2 linked regions of the Martelella mediterranea DSM 17316 genome follow. The protein of the gene in region 1 interacts with the protein of each later gene in a pairwise test. Links are inferred from orthologs where the notes say so. Each region holds a gene or a part of one and is shown in the gene's direction. Other genes may lie near its edges.

Region 1 (8,671 bases):
GGTGATAGGTGCCGCAGAAGCTCTTGCCCTGGCCGATCGGCCATGTCATCGGCACGGTGTCGAGCGCGAGCTTCTCCTGCACTTCCTCGAGGATTTCGAACGTGTCGCGGGCCTCACGGTCCATCTTGTTGACGAAGGTGATGATCGGGATGTCGCGCAGCCGGCAGACCTCGAAAAGCTTCAGCGTCCGGGGCTCGATGCCCTTGGCCGCGTCGATCACCATGATCGCCGCATCCACCGCCGTCAGCGTACGATAGGTGTCGTCGGCGAAGTCCTCGTGGCCGGGCGTGTCGAGCAGGTTGAAGACGGTGTTGTCATATTCGAAGGTCATCACCGAGGTGACCACCGAAATGCCGCGTTCGCGTTCGATCTTCATCCAGTCCGAGCGGGTCTGGATGCGATCCTTCTTCGCCTTCACCTCGCCGGCAAGCTGGATCGCGCCGCCGAAAAGCAGCAGCTTTTCGGTCAGCGTGGTCTTCCCGGCGTCGGGATGCGAGATGATCGCGAAGGTGCGGCGGCGGGCAACCGCCTCGGCAAGCGTTTCGGGCATCGGTCGAATATCCTGTTGATGGCGGCCTATGTAGCGATTTGGGCCACAAGATGCAATTGACCTGTCGGCGTCTGGTGGCGAAGGATGCGGGCGAAATTGACGAGGACCTCACAATCACCAATCTCCCCCCTTTGAGGGGGAGATGTCGCGAAAGCGACAGAGAGGGGTGAACCCTTTCAACGAGCTCAGAGCTGGCGGCTTTCGCTGCACCCCTCTCTGCCCTGCCGGGCATCTCCCCCTCAAGGGGGGAGATCGGCCAGAGGTGAGGTGGACGTGCAAGGTGGCAGCTCCCAGGGTGACCGCAATGAACACGGAAAAAAGAATGACGCTGAAGCTGAAACGCCTGGAACATGCCGAGGGCATCGAACCGCCCGCCTATGAAACCGCGGGCTCCGCCGGCATGGATATCCGCGCCGCCGTCGACGCGCCGATGACGCTTGCGCCGGCCAAGCGGGCGCTGGTGCCGACCGGTTTCATCTTCGAAATTCCGCAAGGCTTCGAGGCCCAAATCCGCCCGCGCTCCGGCCTTGCCTTCAAGCACGGCATCACCTGCCTCAACACGCCCGGCACCATCGACAGCGATTATCGCGGCGAGGTCAAGGTACTGCTCGTCAATCTCGGCGAGGAAGCCTTCACCATCGAACGCGGCATGCGCATCGCCCAGGTCATCATCGCCCCGGTCACGCAGATGCCGGTCACCGTGGTCGACGATCTGACCGAGACCAAACGCGGCGCCGGCGGATTTGGATCGACGGGCGTGTGAGGCGCGGTTTCCGGGCGTCTGTAAATCGGCGTATTTCCGCATTCTTGCCTGTGGTGTAGGCTTCCCGGAAAGCTGGCGCAACGCGGCACGGAGGCTTTGCCGATGGACATGATGGAGGCGTTTCAGCGGGTTGGTCTGGCGCTGGCGATCGGGCTCTTGGCCGGGATCGAGCGCGGCTGGCAGGAGCGGGATCTGGCCGACGGGCAGCGGGTGGCGGGCATCCGCACCTTTGCGCTGGTCGGGCTTCTGGGCGGGCTGGCGGGCTATCTCGGCGTCGAGACCGGCGCGGCGGTGCCGGCGATGCTGGCGGCCGGGCTGACGATCGCCTTCGTTGTCTTCGAGTATCTGGCTGCCGGTCCGAGGCATGATTTCAGCGTCACCGGCGTGGTTGCGGCGCTGGTCGTGTTCGCGCTCGGCATTGTTTCCGTCACGGGCGATATGCGGCTGGCGGCCGCCGGCGGGGTGGTCACCACCGTGCTGCTGGCCGCCCGCCACGCGCTTCACGGTTTTCTGAAGTCGATGACATGGGTGGAACTGCGTTCGGCGCTCGTGCTTCTGACGATGAGCTTCGTGGCGCTGCCGCTTCTGCCCAACCGCGCGATCGATCCATGGGGCGGGTTCAATCCGTTCTCCGTCTGGCTGATGACGGTGATGATCGCAGCACTCTCCTATGCCGGCTATGTGGCGATGCGCATCGGCGGTCCGGAGCGCGGCATCCTGTTTGCCGGCGCCACCGGCGGAATCGTGTCGTCAACGGCGACGACGCTCTCCTTCGCGCGCATTTCGGTCAGCCAGCCTGTGCTGGCGCGAAGGCTCGCGGGCGCGGCATCGATCGCCGGCGGGCTGTCGCTGGTGCGCTGCTTCGTGATCGCCTCGGTCGTGGCGCCGGTTCTGATGGCGCCGCTGGCGGCTGCCCTTGCGCCGGGGCTTTGCGCCTTCATCCTTGCAAGCCTCGTCCTGAACCGCAGCGGCGGGAACGCCGGGCCGGAGACCGAGCTTCAGCTTTCCAATCCGTTCGAGCTGCAGTCGGTGCTGCGGTTCGGCGCATTGCTCGGCGTCATCGGTTTTGCCGCCAAGGTGCTGGTCAAGTTCCTGGGGCCGGCGAGTATCGTGTTCATCGCGCTCGTCTCAGGCATTCCCGATCTCGATGCCATCACGCTTTCGACCGCGCATCTGGCCGGAGGGGCAGTTCCGATCCATACCGCGGCGATCGCGGTGCTGACGGCGGCGGTCTCCAACCTGATCACCAAGGTGGTTCTGGCCTATAGCAGCGGCACGCGGGAATATGGCCGGCTGCTCGCCCTGGTGACGCTGGTGGTGATCGTGGTCGGCGGGGCCTGTTTCTGGCTCTACAGCGCGGTTTTGCAGTGACGCACGGGCTTGCAGGTCGCACCTGAAATGAAATTCCTTCGGAGGGGCTATAATTGGAACTGCATTCCTCAAGTTCAGAGTGCATTGCCGGTTCGTGCCTCGAATTCGGTCGCCTTCGACCCTACCTAGATTGTAACGAATTCAAGGGAGCACAGTCATGGAACAGAACGGCAAGCCCGGACGCGGGAAGGTATACGGATCCATCCTCGAAACGATCGGCGACACGCCGCTCGTGCGTCTCGACAAGCTGGCGAAGGAGCATGGCGTCAAGGCCAACCTTCTCGCCAAGCTCGAATTCTTCAATCCGATCGCCTCGGTGAAGGACCGTATCGGCTTCGCCATGATCGAGGCGCTGGAAAAGGCCGGCAAGATCACCCCCGGCAAATCCGTTCTGGTCGAGCCGACCTCCGGCAATACCGGCATCGCGCTCGCCTTCGCGGCCGCCGCCAAGGGCTACAAGCTGATCCTCACCATGCCGGAATCGATGTCGATCGAGCGCCGCAAGATGCTGGCGCTGCTCGGCGCGGAACTGGTGCTGACCGAGCCGCCGAAGGGCATGAAGGGCGCGGTCGCCAAGGCCGAGGAAATCGCCGCCGAGACCGAGAACGCGGTGATCCCGCAGCAGTTCGAAAACCCGGCCAATCCGGAAATTCACCGCAAGACCACGGCCGAGGAAATCTGGAACGACACCAATGGCGATGTCGATATCTTCGTCTCCGGCATCGGCACGGGCGGCACCATCACCGGCGTCGGCCAGGTGCTGAAGCAGAAGAAGAAGGACGTGCATGTGGTGGCCGTGGAGCCCACCGCCTCGCCGGTGCTGTCCGGCGGTTCGCCTGCGCCGCACAAGATCCAGGGCATCGGCGCCGGCTTCGTGCCGGGCGTACTCGATACCTCGGTCTATGACGAGATCGTACAGGTCGAAAACGACGATGCCTTCGCGCTCGCCCGCGAAGTGGCCCGCCTTGAAGGCGTGCCGGTCGGCATTTCCTCGGGCGCCGCCCTGAAGGCGGCGATCGAGGTCGGCTCGCGCCCCGAGAACGAAGGCAAGACCATCGTCCTCATCATCCCGTCCTTCGCCGAACGCTATCTGTCGACGGCGCTGTTCGAGGGGCTCGGGCAGTAACACTTCCCCGCGCGGGAACAACCGACGCATCGATTATCAGGCTCATTTTAAGGCCGGAGACATGGCGAGTGCCATGTCTCCGGCCTTTTCGTTGCGGCAGGTAGCCGCTTCCTCACAACCGCTGTTGACAAGCTTCAAATTTATATGTGAAATAAATGATCATATATAAGAGTCCTTTTCGGAGGAGGGCCCAATGATCCTCAGGAGGAAAGTCAATCATGAAATTTGCTAATGCCGCTCTCGTCGCGGCTGGTTTCCTGTTCGCCGGTTCGGCCATGGCGGCCGACTACACCATTCGCCTCGCCAGTTCCCTGTCGCCGGGCGAGCCGACCATCGAGGCGGCTGAGTTCTTCGCCGATGAAGTTGCCAAGCGCACCGACGGGCGCGTTGAAATTCAGGTGTTTCCGGCCCAGCAGCTTGGCAGCGAGAAGGACGTCAACCAGATGATGCGCCAGGGCGCGCCGATCATCTCGGTCACCTCGTCCGGTTACCTCTCCGATTTCGTGCCGGATATCGGCGTGGTCGAAGGCCCCTACCTGCTCGACAATCCGGAGCAGTTCGAAAAGATCGCAAGCTCGGACTGGTTCGCCTCCGTCAAGGACCAGTTCAACGACAAGGGCATCACCTTTCTCGTTGACGATGCGCTTTTCGGCGCCCGCAACATCCTGGCCGACAAGCCCGTGCGCAGTCCGGCCGATGTCGACGGCATGACCATACGCGTCCCGCCGAACACGGTGTTCGTCAAGACGTTCGAGGCCATGGGCACGCGCCCGGCAACTGTCGAGTGGTCGGAAGTCTATAGTGCTCTTCAGCAGAACGTCGTCGAAGGCGCGGAAGCCCCGCTCGGCTCGCTCTGGGGGGCGAAGCTGCACGAGACCCGCGATACCATCTCGCTGACCCAGCACTTCACCGCCTTTACCTTCTGGGTGATCAATTCCGACTATTTCAACAGCCTGCCGGAAGACATCCGCGGTGTGATGATGGAGGTCGGTCAGGAAACCGGCGCGCTCGCCACCGAACTGACGTTGAAGCGTGACGAGGAGTACAAGGACATGTTCCGCGATGCCGGCGTCACCATCGTCGACGATGTCGATATCCAGGCCTTCCGCGACAAGACCGCCGGCGTCTACGGCGAGTTCCCGAACTGGACGCCCGGCCTCTACGACCAGATCCAGAAGATCCTCGCTGAGTAAGCGGGTTCGAAAGCGACCGGAGGCCGGGGCATGACGCCTCGGCCTTTCGGTGACCTCATACGATTTTCAAGGCGGGAAACGATGTCGAAGCATTCGCAAGGGTCCGGTCTGCGCCCATTCTATTATTTCGAGGAAGTGATTGCCGGCACCGCGCTCCTCGTGCTGGTCGCAGCGGTCTGCTGGGGCGTCGTGACGCGCTATATCACCGAAACGCCGGCGGCCTGGACCGGCGATATCGCCTCGGTTTCCTTCGCCTGGTTGATTTTCATGGGCAGCGCGGCGGCCTTCAAATATGGCATGCATATGAGCATCGATCTGGCGTGGATGCTGATCCCGGCGGGGCCGCGCCGCTTTCTCGGCGCTCTCGTCGATCTGCTGATCCTTGCCTTTCTCGCCTATGCGACCTGGCTTGGCGTCAAATTCTGTCTGAGCACGATGGATGATCCGATGCCGATCCTCAGATGGCCGCGCGCCATTCTCTACGCGGCGCTGATGTGCGGCTTCGCCTGCATGTTCCTGCGTTATGCCGGCATTGCGCTGCGCAAGTTCAAGGGCGATACGGAGCCCACCCACCGTCTCGCCGAAACTCCGGACGAAGGAGGCGCGGGATGGGCCTGATACCGGTTGCCATCATGCTGGCGTTGTTTCTGCTGAACACGCCGATCGCGCTTGGCATCGCCATGGCCGCGCTCAGCTTCTTCCTGATGTCGAGCGGGCTGCCGATCAGCTCGTTCATCCAGAAGATGGCGTCCTCCACCGAATCCTTTCCGCTGCTTGCCGTGCCGTTCTTCATCTTCGCCGGCACGATCATGAACCATGCCGGCATCACGAGGCGGCTGCTCGGCTTTGCCGATGCGCTGGTGGGCCACACCATCGGCGGCTTGGCGCAGGCCAATGTCATGCTGTCGGCGCTGATGGGCGGGCTGTCGGCCTCGGCCAACGCCGATGCCGCCATGCAGGCCAAGATGCTGGGCACGGAAATGGTGCGACGCGGCTATTCGCCAGGCTTCACTGCGGCGGTGTGCACCTGCTCGGCCGTCATCACGCCGATCATTCCGCCGGGCATCGGGCTCATTCTTTACGGCTTTCTCGCCAATGTCTCCGTCGGCAGGCTGTTCATCGCCGGCATCGTTCCCGGCCTCTTGATCATGCTTGCGCTTATGCTGGCCGTCAGGCTCCGGGCCAAGAGCCGCAAGTACAAGCCGACGCGCGTCAAGATGGCGACCAGCGGCGAGCTGTGGAAAGCCTTCGTCGAATCCCTCGGCGCGCTTTCGATCATCGCCTTCATCCTGATCGGCATCCGCCAGGGCATCTTCACGCCAACAGAGGCGGGCGCGATGACGGTAGTCTATGCCTCGATCATCGGCTTTTTCTGGCACCGGGAGCTGAAGCTCTCCTCCTTCCCGCTGATCATCACCGAAACCGTGCTGGCAACCGCCGTCGTGATGCTGATCATCTGTGCGGCCGGGGCGTTCGGCTTCTATATGACCTGGGAGCAGATCCCGTCCAAGGGCGCGGCGCTGCTTCTCGGCATCACCGAAAACCCGCTGATGCTGCTGCTGCTGATCAACGTCTTGTTGCTAGGCATCGGCATGCTGATCGAAGGCACGGCGGCGCTGATCCTGCTGACGCCGATCCTGGTGCCGGCGATCACCAAGCTCGGCATCGATCCCTTGCAGTTCGGCATCGTGATGGTGGTGAACCTGACGATCGGCGGCGTCACGCCCCCCGTCGGCACGCTGATGTTCACCTCGTGCTCGGTCCTCGGCGTCTCGATCGGCGAATATATGCGCGAGGCATGGCTGTTCTTCGTGGCGCTTATCGCGGTGCTGCTGGCGCTCGTTTTCTTCCCCTCTATCGTGACCTTCCTGCCGGACATGATGATGGGGAAATAGCCCCTTTTCCCCGGCCTCGCATTGCGTGAGGCCAGGGCGATGCTCACATCCCGTGCAGCACATAGGCCGCTTTCACCGCCGCCGACGCCCGGTTTTCGACGCCGAGCTTCACATAGATGGTTTCGAGATGCTTGTTCACCGTGCGGGTGGAAAGGCCGAGGATGTCGCCGATATCGCGGTTGGTCTTGCCCTTGGCGATCCAGGCCAGAACCTCGGCCTCGCGCGCGGTCAGCGGGAATTCCTTGCGCAGCGCCTCGTCGTCGCTGACGGGGTTCGCGGGGGTGACGCGGAACAGGAATTCGCTGGCCCCGGTCTTTTCCAGAAAAGCGAGCTGAAACAGCTTTTTGCCGTTTTCGGTGATCGGAAGAATGGCATCCGGGCTGGCCACCGGTTCGGTGCCTGCAAGCCAGTCCGCGAGCTGGCGTGAGACGAAGCCGAGATCGGCGCCGGCGCCGACCGCGTCGTGGATCAGCCGGCTTGCCTGCGGGGTCATCCAGCGCAGTGCGCCATCGACATCGCAGGCCAGCAGGTGGCGGCCGGTGGCGTCCAGCGCCACCCGCGCGCTCTGGGTCGAGCGGGCATTGGCGAGATGGACCCGGATGCGCGCGCGCAGCTCGTCGATATTGATCGGCTTGGTGAGGTAATCGACCCCGCCCGATTCCAGCGCGTGGACGATATGCTCGGTCTCCGAAAGCCCGGTCATGAAGATCACCGGCGTTTCGGCGGAGGGCCCGGCCTTCAGCCTGCGGCAGGCCTCGAAGCCGTCCATCTTGGGCATCACCGCATCCATCAGCACGATATCGGGCGTGATCCGCTCGACGATTGAAAGCGCGCTCGCGCCCGAGGTCGCGATCAGCACGGAATAGCCGGACGCCTCCAGCGCCTCGGTCAGGAAACTCAGCGCATCCGGACTGTCATCGACGAGCAGAACGATTTCCTGTGGCTCAGCCATTCCCGTCCCCTTCGGTCGGCAGCGATCTCATGAAACGCAGGAAGCCGTCGAGATCGAAACGATCGACGAAACCCGTCGCCTCCTCGACAAACGGCTTGTGCGTGGCGGCAAGTGCGGCGAGCTTGTCCTTGATGCCCCGGTGATAGCCGATCTCCGCCAGACGGATCAATTCCTCACGCTCGGGTTTCGGGGGCGGAACGAGCCGTTCCGGCATTTTTGCCGCTTTGACCGGTGCAGCCTCCGCTTCTTGCCGCCATGTCAGACCCAGATGAAGGCCGAGCACGTCCTTCAGCCGCTTCAGGTTGACGGGCTTGGACAGCGTGTCGTTATGGCTGTCATCGCCGTGGCCGATCTCGGCGTCATCGCCGATATTGGCCGAGAGCATGATGATCGGCCGCGTCACGCCGCGTTCGCGCAGCGCTGTCGCCAGTTGCCAGCCGTTCATGCCGGGCATGCGGATGTCGAGCAGGAACAGGTCCACCGGTTCGATTGCGGTCTGTTCGAGACAGGCCGCGCCGTTTTCGGCCAGCATCACGTTGAAGCCGAGCGGTTGCAGGATATCGGCCATCATCGCGCGGTGATCCTCATTGTCGTCGACGACCATGATCGTTCGGCGCGGACCATCATAGACGCCGGTGTCCGCGCCGGCTTGCGGGGGCGTCGGGCGGTCGACGGAGGCGAGCATCAGCCGCACCGAGAAGGTCGCGCCCTCGCCGGGGCGGCTCTCGACCGCGATATCGCCGCCGAGCGTGTTGACCAGAAGCCTGGTGATTGTCAGGCCGAGACCGAGGCCCGGCTTGTCGCGGGTTCCGCCGCGCTCG
Region 2 (8,633 bases), 2.6 Mb from region 1 along the record:
GGCCTCGACCTTGCCTATTTCGATGTCGGTTCGGGGGAGCCCATCCTGCTGATTCACGGCTTCGCCTCGACGGCATCCGTCAACTGGGTTCATCCGGGCTGGCTGAAGACGCTGGGCGAGGCGGGCTACCGGGTGATCGCGCTTGACAATCGCGGCCATGGCAAAAGCGACAAGCCGCATGATCCCGAACGCTATTATCCGAGGCTGATGGCCGGAGATGCCGCGGCCCTGCTCGATCACCTCGGCATCGAAAACGCCCATGTAATGGGCTATTCAATGGGCGCGCGCATCGCCGCCAATCTGGCGCTCGCCGATCCGGAAAAGGTCCGCGGCCTGATCTTCGGCGGGCTCGGCATCGCGCTCTGCGACGGGGCGGGCGACTGGGACCCGATCGCCGAAGCGCTGCGCGCGCCTTCGCTCGACGACGTCACCCATGAGCGCGGCCGCATGTTCCGCGCCTTCGCCGACCAGACCAGAAGCGACCGGATCGCGCTCGCCGCCTGTATCGAGACCTCGCGCGAACTCGTGAGCCGCGAGGATGTCGGCCGCATCGCCGCGCCGACGCTGATCGGGGTCGGCACCCGCGATGATCTCGCGGGCTCCGCCCAGACCCTTGCGGGATTGATGCAGAATGCGCGCGCACTCGACATTCCGAACCGCGACCATATGCTCGCCGTCGGCGACAAGGTGTTCAAGCAGGCGGTTCTGGATTTCCTTCAGGACGTGGCCGACACGAAAAACTGAAGACCGCCGCATTGGTAATTGCGGCCGGCTGATCTATATTCCCCGCAAATTGCGTCCTTCATCGTGCTGTCGGCGACGGCAGGTGCGACGCCCGGAGAACCGGAAGAAAAGGAGGCCGTCATGGCCGCGCAGCCCGAAAAGAACAGCCAGGAAACCAATCTGAAGGCCGTCGATCCGATCTGGGCGAGCCTCAGGGCGGAAGCCGAATACGCGCTGGAAAAGGACCCGATCCTCGCAGCGTTTCTCTATTCGACCATCCTGAACCATGATTCGCTGGAGGATTGCGTCGTCTACCGCATCTGCGAGCGGCTCGACCACCCGGATGTCCAGGCCATCCTCCTGCGGCAGACCTTCGAGGAAATGCGCCGCGACTGGCCGGAATGGGGCGATATCCTGCGCGTCGATATCCAGGCGGTCTATGACCGCGACCCGGCCTGCACGCGGTTCATGGAGCCGGTGCTCTATTTCAAGGGCTTCCACGCGATCCAGACCCACCGGCTGGCGCACTGGCTGTGGAATCGCGGCAGGCAGGATCTGGCGCTTTACCTGCAGAGCCGTTCCTCCAGCGTCTTCCAGACCGATATCAATCCCGCCGCCAAGATGGGCAAGGGCATCTTCCTCGATCACGCCACCGGCCTCGTGGTCGGCATGACGGCGACGATCGGCGACGATGTCTCGATCCTGCAGGGCGTGACCCTCGGGGGCACCGGCAAGGAAACCGGCGACCGCCACCCCAAGATCGGCGACAGCGTTTTGATCGGCGCGGGGGCGAAGGTGCTGGGCAATATTTCGGTCGGCAAGTGCTCCCGTATTGCGGCCGGATCCGTGGTTCTGAAGCCGGTGCCGGCCAATTCCACGGTCGCGGGCGTTCCCGCCAAGGTTATCGGCACGGCCGGCTGCTCCGATCCCGCGCGCTCGATGGATCAGTTGATCATTTCCGAGGAATAGGCGCGGGCGAGAACAAATCCGTGCGGTCGCGCGTTTGCGTTTCGCCGGCGCGCATGGCAAAAGCCGCGGACATTGCAAAGGCCAGACGGAGAAAATCCCTTGAAACAAGACGAAATCAAAAAACTCGACGCCTATTTCAAACGTCTCTTCGGCCCGAGCTTTGCGGTCCGGGCGCGGCCGCGCAAGGATGATTCCTGCGAGGTCTATAATGGCGAGGAGTTCATCGGCGTCATCTATCTCGATGACGAGGACGGCGACCGCTCCTACAATTTCTCGATGGCGATCCTCGACGTCGACCTCGAAGGCTGAGCGCGCTTAAGCCTCGGGCCAGACTGTCGGCCGCAAAAAAAAAGCCGGCCCGTGTGAGGGCCGGCAAAAAGGCGGAAACAAATCGGTGATGTGAAGTCAGAGAGCAGTATGTCACTCTTCAAAATCCGGGGCGGCAATAGACAGGTTACGGCAATCGTACTAGGCGGCGGGTGGCACCGCCTTGCCCCGTGGTTTGGATAGTGTAAGAACATCTCGTTTTGATGACATCGAGACGCATTTGAGCCCTCATTCCGAAAAATCCGGAAAGATGCAAGCGTCTCAGAGGGGAATGAGATGCCGCCGCTTTCCGAACTTCTCGAACTTTGCGTATTGCTGGCGCTCGCCGGCGGAATTGCCGGGTTTCTGGCCGGGCTTTTCGGCATTGGCGGCGGCGCCGTGCTGGTTCCCGTCTTCTATCAGGCCTTCGCCCTTTTCGGCGTGGATGACGGGTTGCGTATCAAGCTGAGCGTCGGCACCTCGCTTGCGATCATCATTCCGACATCTCTGCGCTCCTTCCAGTCGCATTACAAACGCGGCGCGGTCGACATGGCGGTGCTCAGGCGGTGGGTGATTGCGGTGCCGTTAGGGGCGGTGGTCTCGACACTGGTAATCGCCTATGCGCCGGGCAGCCTGCTGCGCGGCGCCTTCGCCGTGATCACGCTGCTGATCGGCCTGAAGATGCTCTATCCCAGATCGGCGGAATGGCGGCTGGGCGATGACCTGCCGAAAAACCCGGCGCTGTTCGTCTATGGCTGGCTCATCGGCCTGCTCTCCGGCCTGATCGGCATTGGCGGCGGCACGCTCAACAACACCTTCATGACGCTCTTCAACCGGCCGATCCATCAGGCGGTGGCAACGTCTGCTGGGGTCGGCGTGCTGATTTCGATTCCGGGCTTCATCGGCAATATCGTCGGCGGCTGGGGCAAGGCGGGGCTTCCGCCGCTGTCGACCGGCTATATCAACTGGGTCGCCGTCGCCCTGATCATTCCGATCACGATGCTGATCGCGCCGCTCGGGGCCACCGTCGCGCACCGGCTCAGCAAGCGGAAACTGGAAGCCGGCTTCGGCATCTTCCTGCTGATCATCTCGGCGCGGTTTTTCTATTCGTTCTTCTGATCGGTTATTCGGTCAGGCGTAACTCGTCCGAGCGCATGTCGACCGAGGTCAGCGTGGAGAGAAAGCTCATGCCGAGCAGGCTTTCGGCAAGCCGGCCCTCCGTCGCCACCATGGCCTTGACATTGCGCCGCGTGATCGGGCCGATCGAAACCTCATCGAGTGTTATGGGCGCGGCCATCGCCGTGCCGTTGGCGGTCGTTACCATCGCGGTATAGCTGAGATCGGAGCCTTCAAACCCGATGCGGGCGGCGTCGCGCGCCGTCAGCGTGACGCGGCTTGCGCCCGAATCAACCAGCATCGTGATCGTCTCTCCATCGATCTCGACATCGGCGGCGAAATGGCCGTCCAGGCGCTTGTGGAGAATCACCTGTTCGCGGCCATCGGACATTGTCGTCTCCATCGCCATGCCGGGGATCAGCCCGCTGAAGAGCCGCGCGCCGACATCGCGGAAATCGTCGCGGAAGATGTAGGCTGCCGCCACCACGAGTAGCACCGCCGCCCAGATCAGCAGCGACTGGAACACGAAGCCGAGATTGCGGCGGCTCTGCAGCACGCCCGCCGAGACCAGCAGCAGGATTGGCGCGAGCCAGAGGGTGCGGGCAAAGTCATCGCTGTTGACGCCAAGCGTGGTGCCGCTGGTGCCCGTCACCATGAGGAGGATCATGCCGACCGAGACGATGGCGATCAAAATCCAGAAAAGGCGCAAGGCATATACTCCCGGTCCGAGACGACAAGATATTGTCCCGATATCGGGTTTCAGGTGGCGATAACAAGGGTCGCGAGGAAAACGATCTCGCTGATCTGCGCGGCAGCGCCCAGCGTGTCTCCGGTATGGCCGGCGATCCTCTTTCTGACGAAGGCGGAAAACAGCAGTGATGCGATGCCGGCAAAGGCAAGGGCTGCCACCACCTGGACGAATGCATTCGCCGCGATGGCGAGGGCGACGCACAAAAGCAGGGCAATCGCCTCTGCGGACGCCGTGGTCCGGACGCCGGGACGTCCGAGCGTCGCGGCTGCGCCATCCGTGCGCGCTGCGGGCAATATTGTCCACTGCAGCACAAGGCTTCCGCGACCGGCGGTGGCCCCCGCAATGAACAGCAGCGCCGCAGCCGTCGCACCGTAATGCGGAACGAGCGCCGCGAGCGCCGCCGCCCGCAACAGCAGCGACAGAACGATCGCGGTGACGCCGAAAACGCCGCAATGGCTGTCCTTCATGATCGCCAGTGCCGTCTCGCGGTCGCGCCCGCCGAAAAGCCCGTCGGCGGCGTCGGCCAACCCGTCTTCGTGGAGCCCGCCGCAGATCATGATCGAGATCAGCACGGCTATGAGCGCGGCAAGCAGCGGCGAAGCGCCGAGCCAGACGAACCCGGCCAGTGCGATGGCGGGCAGGATGGTTGCAATCGCGCCGGCAAGCGGGTACGCCCAGGCAGCGCGGGCGCCCGCCGGCATCTCGGCCATCAGCAGGTCAGGCACTCTGAGACGTGTCAGGAAGCTAAGGGCGCTCGTCAAGTCGGTAATGAAGAATGGCATCTTCATCGGTTTGTGCTCGTTTCCAGGACTTCGGCCTTGCTAGCCGGCCGTTTGAAAAATATGAGCTTTGGCAACGCTGTCAGCATAGCACGGGACAAGACAAATGAGCGATGGACACCCATTCGAGGATTTTCGCACTTTGCTGGACGCCTTCCCCAAGGCCGACGCACAGATACTCTCTCAGGCGAGAAAACGCAACTCTGTACTTACCAAACCTCCGGGTTCGCTTGGCAGGCTGGAAGAGATCGCCATGTGGCTTGCGGCCTGGAGCGGGCGCACGCCGGCGGTCAATCGGCCCATGGTTGCTGTTTTTGCCGGCAACCACGGCATTGCCGCCAGAGGCGTTTCGGCCTACCCGCAAGCCGTCACAAAGCAGATGGTCGACAACTTCGCCAAGGGCGGCGCGGCGATCAACCAGATCTGCGCCAGCGTTGATCTCAGCCTGAAAATATTCGACCTCGCGCTCGATCACCCAACCGGCGACATCTCGGTCGAGCCGGCGCTTTCGGAGCGGGATTGCGCCGCGACCATGGCCTACGGCATGGAGGCGGTGGCCGGCGGCGTCGATCTTCTCTGCCTCGGCGAGATGGGTATCGGCAACACCACCGTCGCCGCCGCGCTCAGCTACGGGCTTTATGGCGGCAATGCTACCGACTGGGTCGGTCCGGGCACGGGTGTGGAAGGGGAAGCTTACGAACGCAAGGTCGCGCTGGTCGAGCAGGCCGTGACGCTTCACAAGGATCACCTGTCCGATCCGCTGGAAGCCTTGCGCCGCCTCGGCGGGCGGGAACTGGCGGCGATCGCCGGCGCGATCATCGCCGCGCGCATGCAGAAAGTGCCGGTGCTGATCGACGGCTATGTCGCGACCGCCGCCGCCGCCGTGCTGAAGGCCGCCAACCCCTCGGCGCTCGACCACTGCATGATCGCCCATGTCTCAGCGGAGCCGGGGCATCTGAAGCTCGTGCAGAAACTCGGCAAGACGCCGCTCTTGGCGCTCGGCATGCGGCTGGGCGAGGGCACGGGCGCGGCCCTTGCGGCGAGCCTGGTGAAGGCCGCCGCCGCCTGTCATACAGGCATGGCCACATTCGAGGAAGCCGGTGTGTCCGACCGGGAAGCGTAAGTCACAAACGTGTCGCAGGACTGTCACGGGCCTGTGGCAGTTTGCGCCCTAAACCGGGCGACGCCGCAGGCCTTTCAGGCTAGGTAAGTGATTTGGCTGGTTTTGAAAACGGCGAAGGATAATGCATGGCCCCGATCGAGAAGAAGAAGGGATTCCGCCATCTGCTCGCGGCTGGCGGCTATTCGTTCCAGGGCTTCATGCGGTTGCTGAAGGAAGAGGCCTTCCGCCACGAACTGATCGGCTTCGTGGTCGGTCTCGTGTTGTTCTTCCTTGTCGGCGCGAGCGCGGTTCAGTTCATGATCTTCGTGATCCTGATGCTGTGCCTGTTCGGCGTGGAAGCGCTCAATACCGCCGTCGAGGAGATCATCGACCGGGTGTCGCCGGAACTCTCCGTGGAAGGCCGGCATGCCAAGGACCTCGGCTCGTTCGCGACCTTCTGCCTGATCAGCAGCAATTTTATCTACGCCGTCTATGTGGTGTTCTTCTGAGGCGCTTGGCGCTCATGCCGGTAGACGAGGTTCGCCGGGTGCGGGGCTTGGGCTTCCGGATCGAGCCGTGCGCCGAGCCGTTCGGCAAGGCGGATCGAGCGGGCGTTGTCCGGATCGACATAGCTGACGCATTCGCTCACGCCGAGCGTTGCAAAACCCCAGTCGCGCAGCGCTGACGCCGCCTCGAGCGCATATCCTTTGCCCTCCGCGCCGTCATAGACGAACCAGCCGAGTTCCAGTTCGGGAAAAAGCGGCCCCTTGCAGAGCGCCACCTGTCCCATCGTTTCGCCCGTCTGGCGGTCTTCGAACATCAGCGCGCCATGGCTGAAGAGCGTCCACTGAGCGACATCGTTGCAGAAGAACGACCACGCCGTTTCCTCGCTGTGCGGTCCGCCCATGTAGCGGGCGCGATCGGAGGCGAGAAAGGCGAAATAGGCGGGCCAGTCGGCAAAGACGAGCGGGCGCAGAAGCAGCCGTTCGGTTTCGATCACCGGGATCGCGGCAATGTCATGCGGCATTGGCGGCCTCGTGCCGGCGCGCCCCGTCATCGGCCTGCATCGCTTCGATGATCTCGGCCTCAAGCGCGTCTTCGAACGCCAGGGCGGCCGCCGCGTCTTCTTCAGGCTGAAGCGGCGCGTCATTGGCAACCTTGCGGCCCCGGCGTTTCAGCGCCGCGGCAAGCCGGTCGCGGCCGCTGCGGGTTTCGGACGTCCGGGCCGTGGTTTCGATCGTGATGCTGTCGGGCGCAAACGGCATCGCCCGTTCGGGGGACAGGGCCACGGTGAGGCCGGTGTCCTGGTGATGGAGTGCTGCTGCCGGCAGGTCGATCACCCGGCCCGTGGGGAACAGGATCGTGGCGAGCGTGCCCTCGCCGGGAGCGGATTGCAGGATCAACTCGCCCTGATGGGCGTCCGCAAGCTGCTTGACGATTGCAAGGCCAAGGCCGAATCCTTCGACATCGCGGGCCTCCGCGCCGCGCGAGAAGGCGGTGGTGGCAAGCGCCAGCGCATCACAGTCCATGCCGCAGCCAAAATCGCGAACGCTGAGATACTGGCCGCCTTCCGCGGTCGTGCCGGCCAGGATCAGCACCTCGGCATGTTCATCGGAAAACTTGACCGCATTCGAGATCAGGTTGAGCAGCATCTGCTTCACCGCCCGACCATCGGCGGTGATCGGCGAAAGCGCGCCAGCGACATCGCATTTGAGGGCGATCGCCTTGGCCGCGGCCGCGCCGCCGATCATTGCCATCGAGGCATCGATGACGTCGACGAGATAGACCGGCTGCTCGTTCAGCCGATAGCCGCCGGCTTCCAGCCGCGACAGGTCGAGCACGCTGTCGATCATGTCGAGCAGGTGCCGGCCGGACTGATGGATGTCGGCGGCATATTCGCGGTAGTGGGCGTTTGGCAGCGGCCCCATCATCTCGGTCTTCATGATTTCCGAAAAGCCGATGATCGCGTTGAGCGGCGTGCGCAGGTCGTGCGACATGGCGGCGAGGAAGGTCGATTTGGCCTGGTTGGCCGCCTCGGCGGCCTCGGCCGCGGCTTCCGCCCTGGCGAGGCTTTCGGTCAGTTGTCCGGCAAGCAGGTCCTTTTCGCTTTCCCTGGTTTTCAGCGCCATTTCGCTCGCGGCGATGTGATGGTTGAAATAGGCGATGAACAGCATGACGATCGCAAGCACGGCCGCCAGGCCGATATCGAAGGGCTCGCGGCTCTGATAGGCGACGAGGCCGAAGGCCATGACCGCCGGCAGGAAGACATGCCAGGCCGAGCGCGGCAGCGCGACCGCGCCAAGCGCCATCATCGACAGCGCGACAATCACCATGGACGCCTTGAAGAAGGGCAGCGCCGCGCCGCCACAGGCGCCGCACTCCAGAACGGAGAGAAGCGCCCAGGCGCCGCCTGCCAGCCAGTAGGCGCCGATGACGCGGGCGTTCCATTTGCGCACCGATGCGGTATCTTCGCCCGCGCGCGCGGCCTGACGGATGGTCAGGAACGCGACGCCGTGCAGGATCAGCGCCGCCAGCGCCCAGACCGCGAAGATCAGGTCGCGCCCGAGATAGAGAAAGCCGAAGCCGGCGAGCGCCAGCATGATCGCGATCGCGGGCGCGCTTTTCTCAAGACTTTGAAGCGCGGCGCGGAATTCGCCGGCGGTATCGGCTTCGTCGCGGGGGCTGGCAATCAGTTCGGCACGGTTCGTCATCGCATCCATCCTCGATTGAGGGCGAGGATACGAACGAATTGTTAAGAAATCCGTAAAGGATTTGTTAGGGCTGTTTTTTAAGACGGCGGTAATACATCTATGCCGGGAGCCGGCAATGAGGGAGCTTTCGCTGACAGATCAGATTGAACTTGCAGAACGGATCGCGGCCTGCCGCA

The links.
Region 2: the proteins of cysK (region 1) and cysE interact in binary tests that used the Escherichia coli proteins (3 or more experiments, as listed by UniProt). The link is inferred for Martelella mediterranea DSM 17316 from one-to-one orthologs.

Annotation. Positions count from the first base shown.
Region 1 is NZ_CP020330.1:1,138,956-1,147,626, forward strand. What follows is about bases 2,010-4,825. They hold cysK (cysteine synthase A), read left to right. Parts: upstream 2,010-2,841; coding sequence 2,842-3,810; downstream 3,811-4,825. Other genes in these bases: Mame_RS05235 (MgtC/SapB family protein), read left to right, coding at 2,010-2,684; Mame_RS05245 (C4-dicarboxylate TRAP transporter substrate-binding protein), read left to right, coding at 4,029-4,825. Also shown: Mame_RS05225 (peptide chain release factor 3), read right to left, coding at 1-550; dut (dUTP diphosphatase), read left to right, coding at 855-1,313; more of Mame_RS05235, read left to right, coding at 1,416-2,009; more of Mame_RS05245, read left to right, coding at 4,826-5,003; Mame_RS05250 (TRAP transporter small permease), read left to right, coding at 5,085-5,621; Mame_RS05255 (TRAP transporter large permease), read left to right, coding at 5,612-6,898; Mame_RS05260 (response regulator transcription factor), read right to left, coding at 6,942-7,850; Mame_RS05265 (hybrid sensor histidine kinase/response regulator), read right to left, coding at 7,843-8,671.
Region 2 is NZ_CP020330.1:3,752,333-3,760,965, reverse strand. Bases 1-2,778 are described here. They hold cysE (serine O-acetyltransferase), read left to right. Parts: upstream 1-864; coding sequence 865-1,692; downstream 1,693-2,778. Other genes in these bases: Mame_RS17460 (sulfite exporter TauE/SafE family protein), read left to right, coding at 2,296-2,778; Mame_RS17465 (DUF3126 family protein), read left to right, coding at 1,792-2,001; Mame_RS17475 (alpha/beta fold hydrolase), read left to right, coding at 1-744. Also shown: more of Mame_RS17460, read left to right, coding at 2,779-3,117; Mame_RS17455 (retropepsin-like aspartic protease family protein), read right to left, coding at 3,122-3,823; cobS (adenosylcobinamide-GDP ribazoletransferase), read right to left, coding at 3,874-4,653; cobT (nicotinate-nucleotide--dimethylbenzimidazole phosphoribosyltransferase), read left to right, coding at 4,751-5,767; Mame_RS17440 (diacylglycerol kinase), read left to right, coding at 5,893-6,255; Mame_RS17435 (GNAT family N-acetyltransferase), read right to left, coding at 6,237-6,773; Mame_RS17430 (sensor histidine kinase), read right to left, coding at 6,763-8,457; Mame_RS17425 (uracil-DNA glycosylase family protein), read left to right, coding at 8,573-8,633.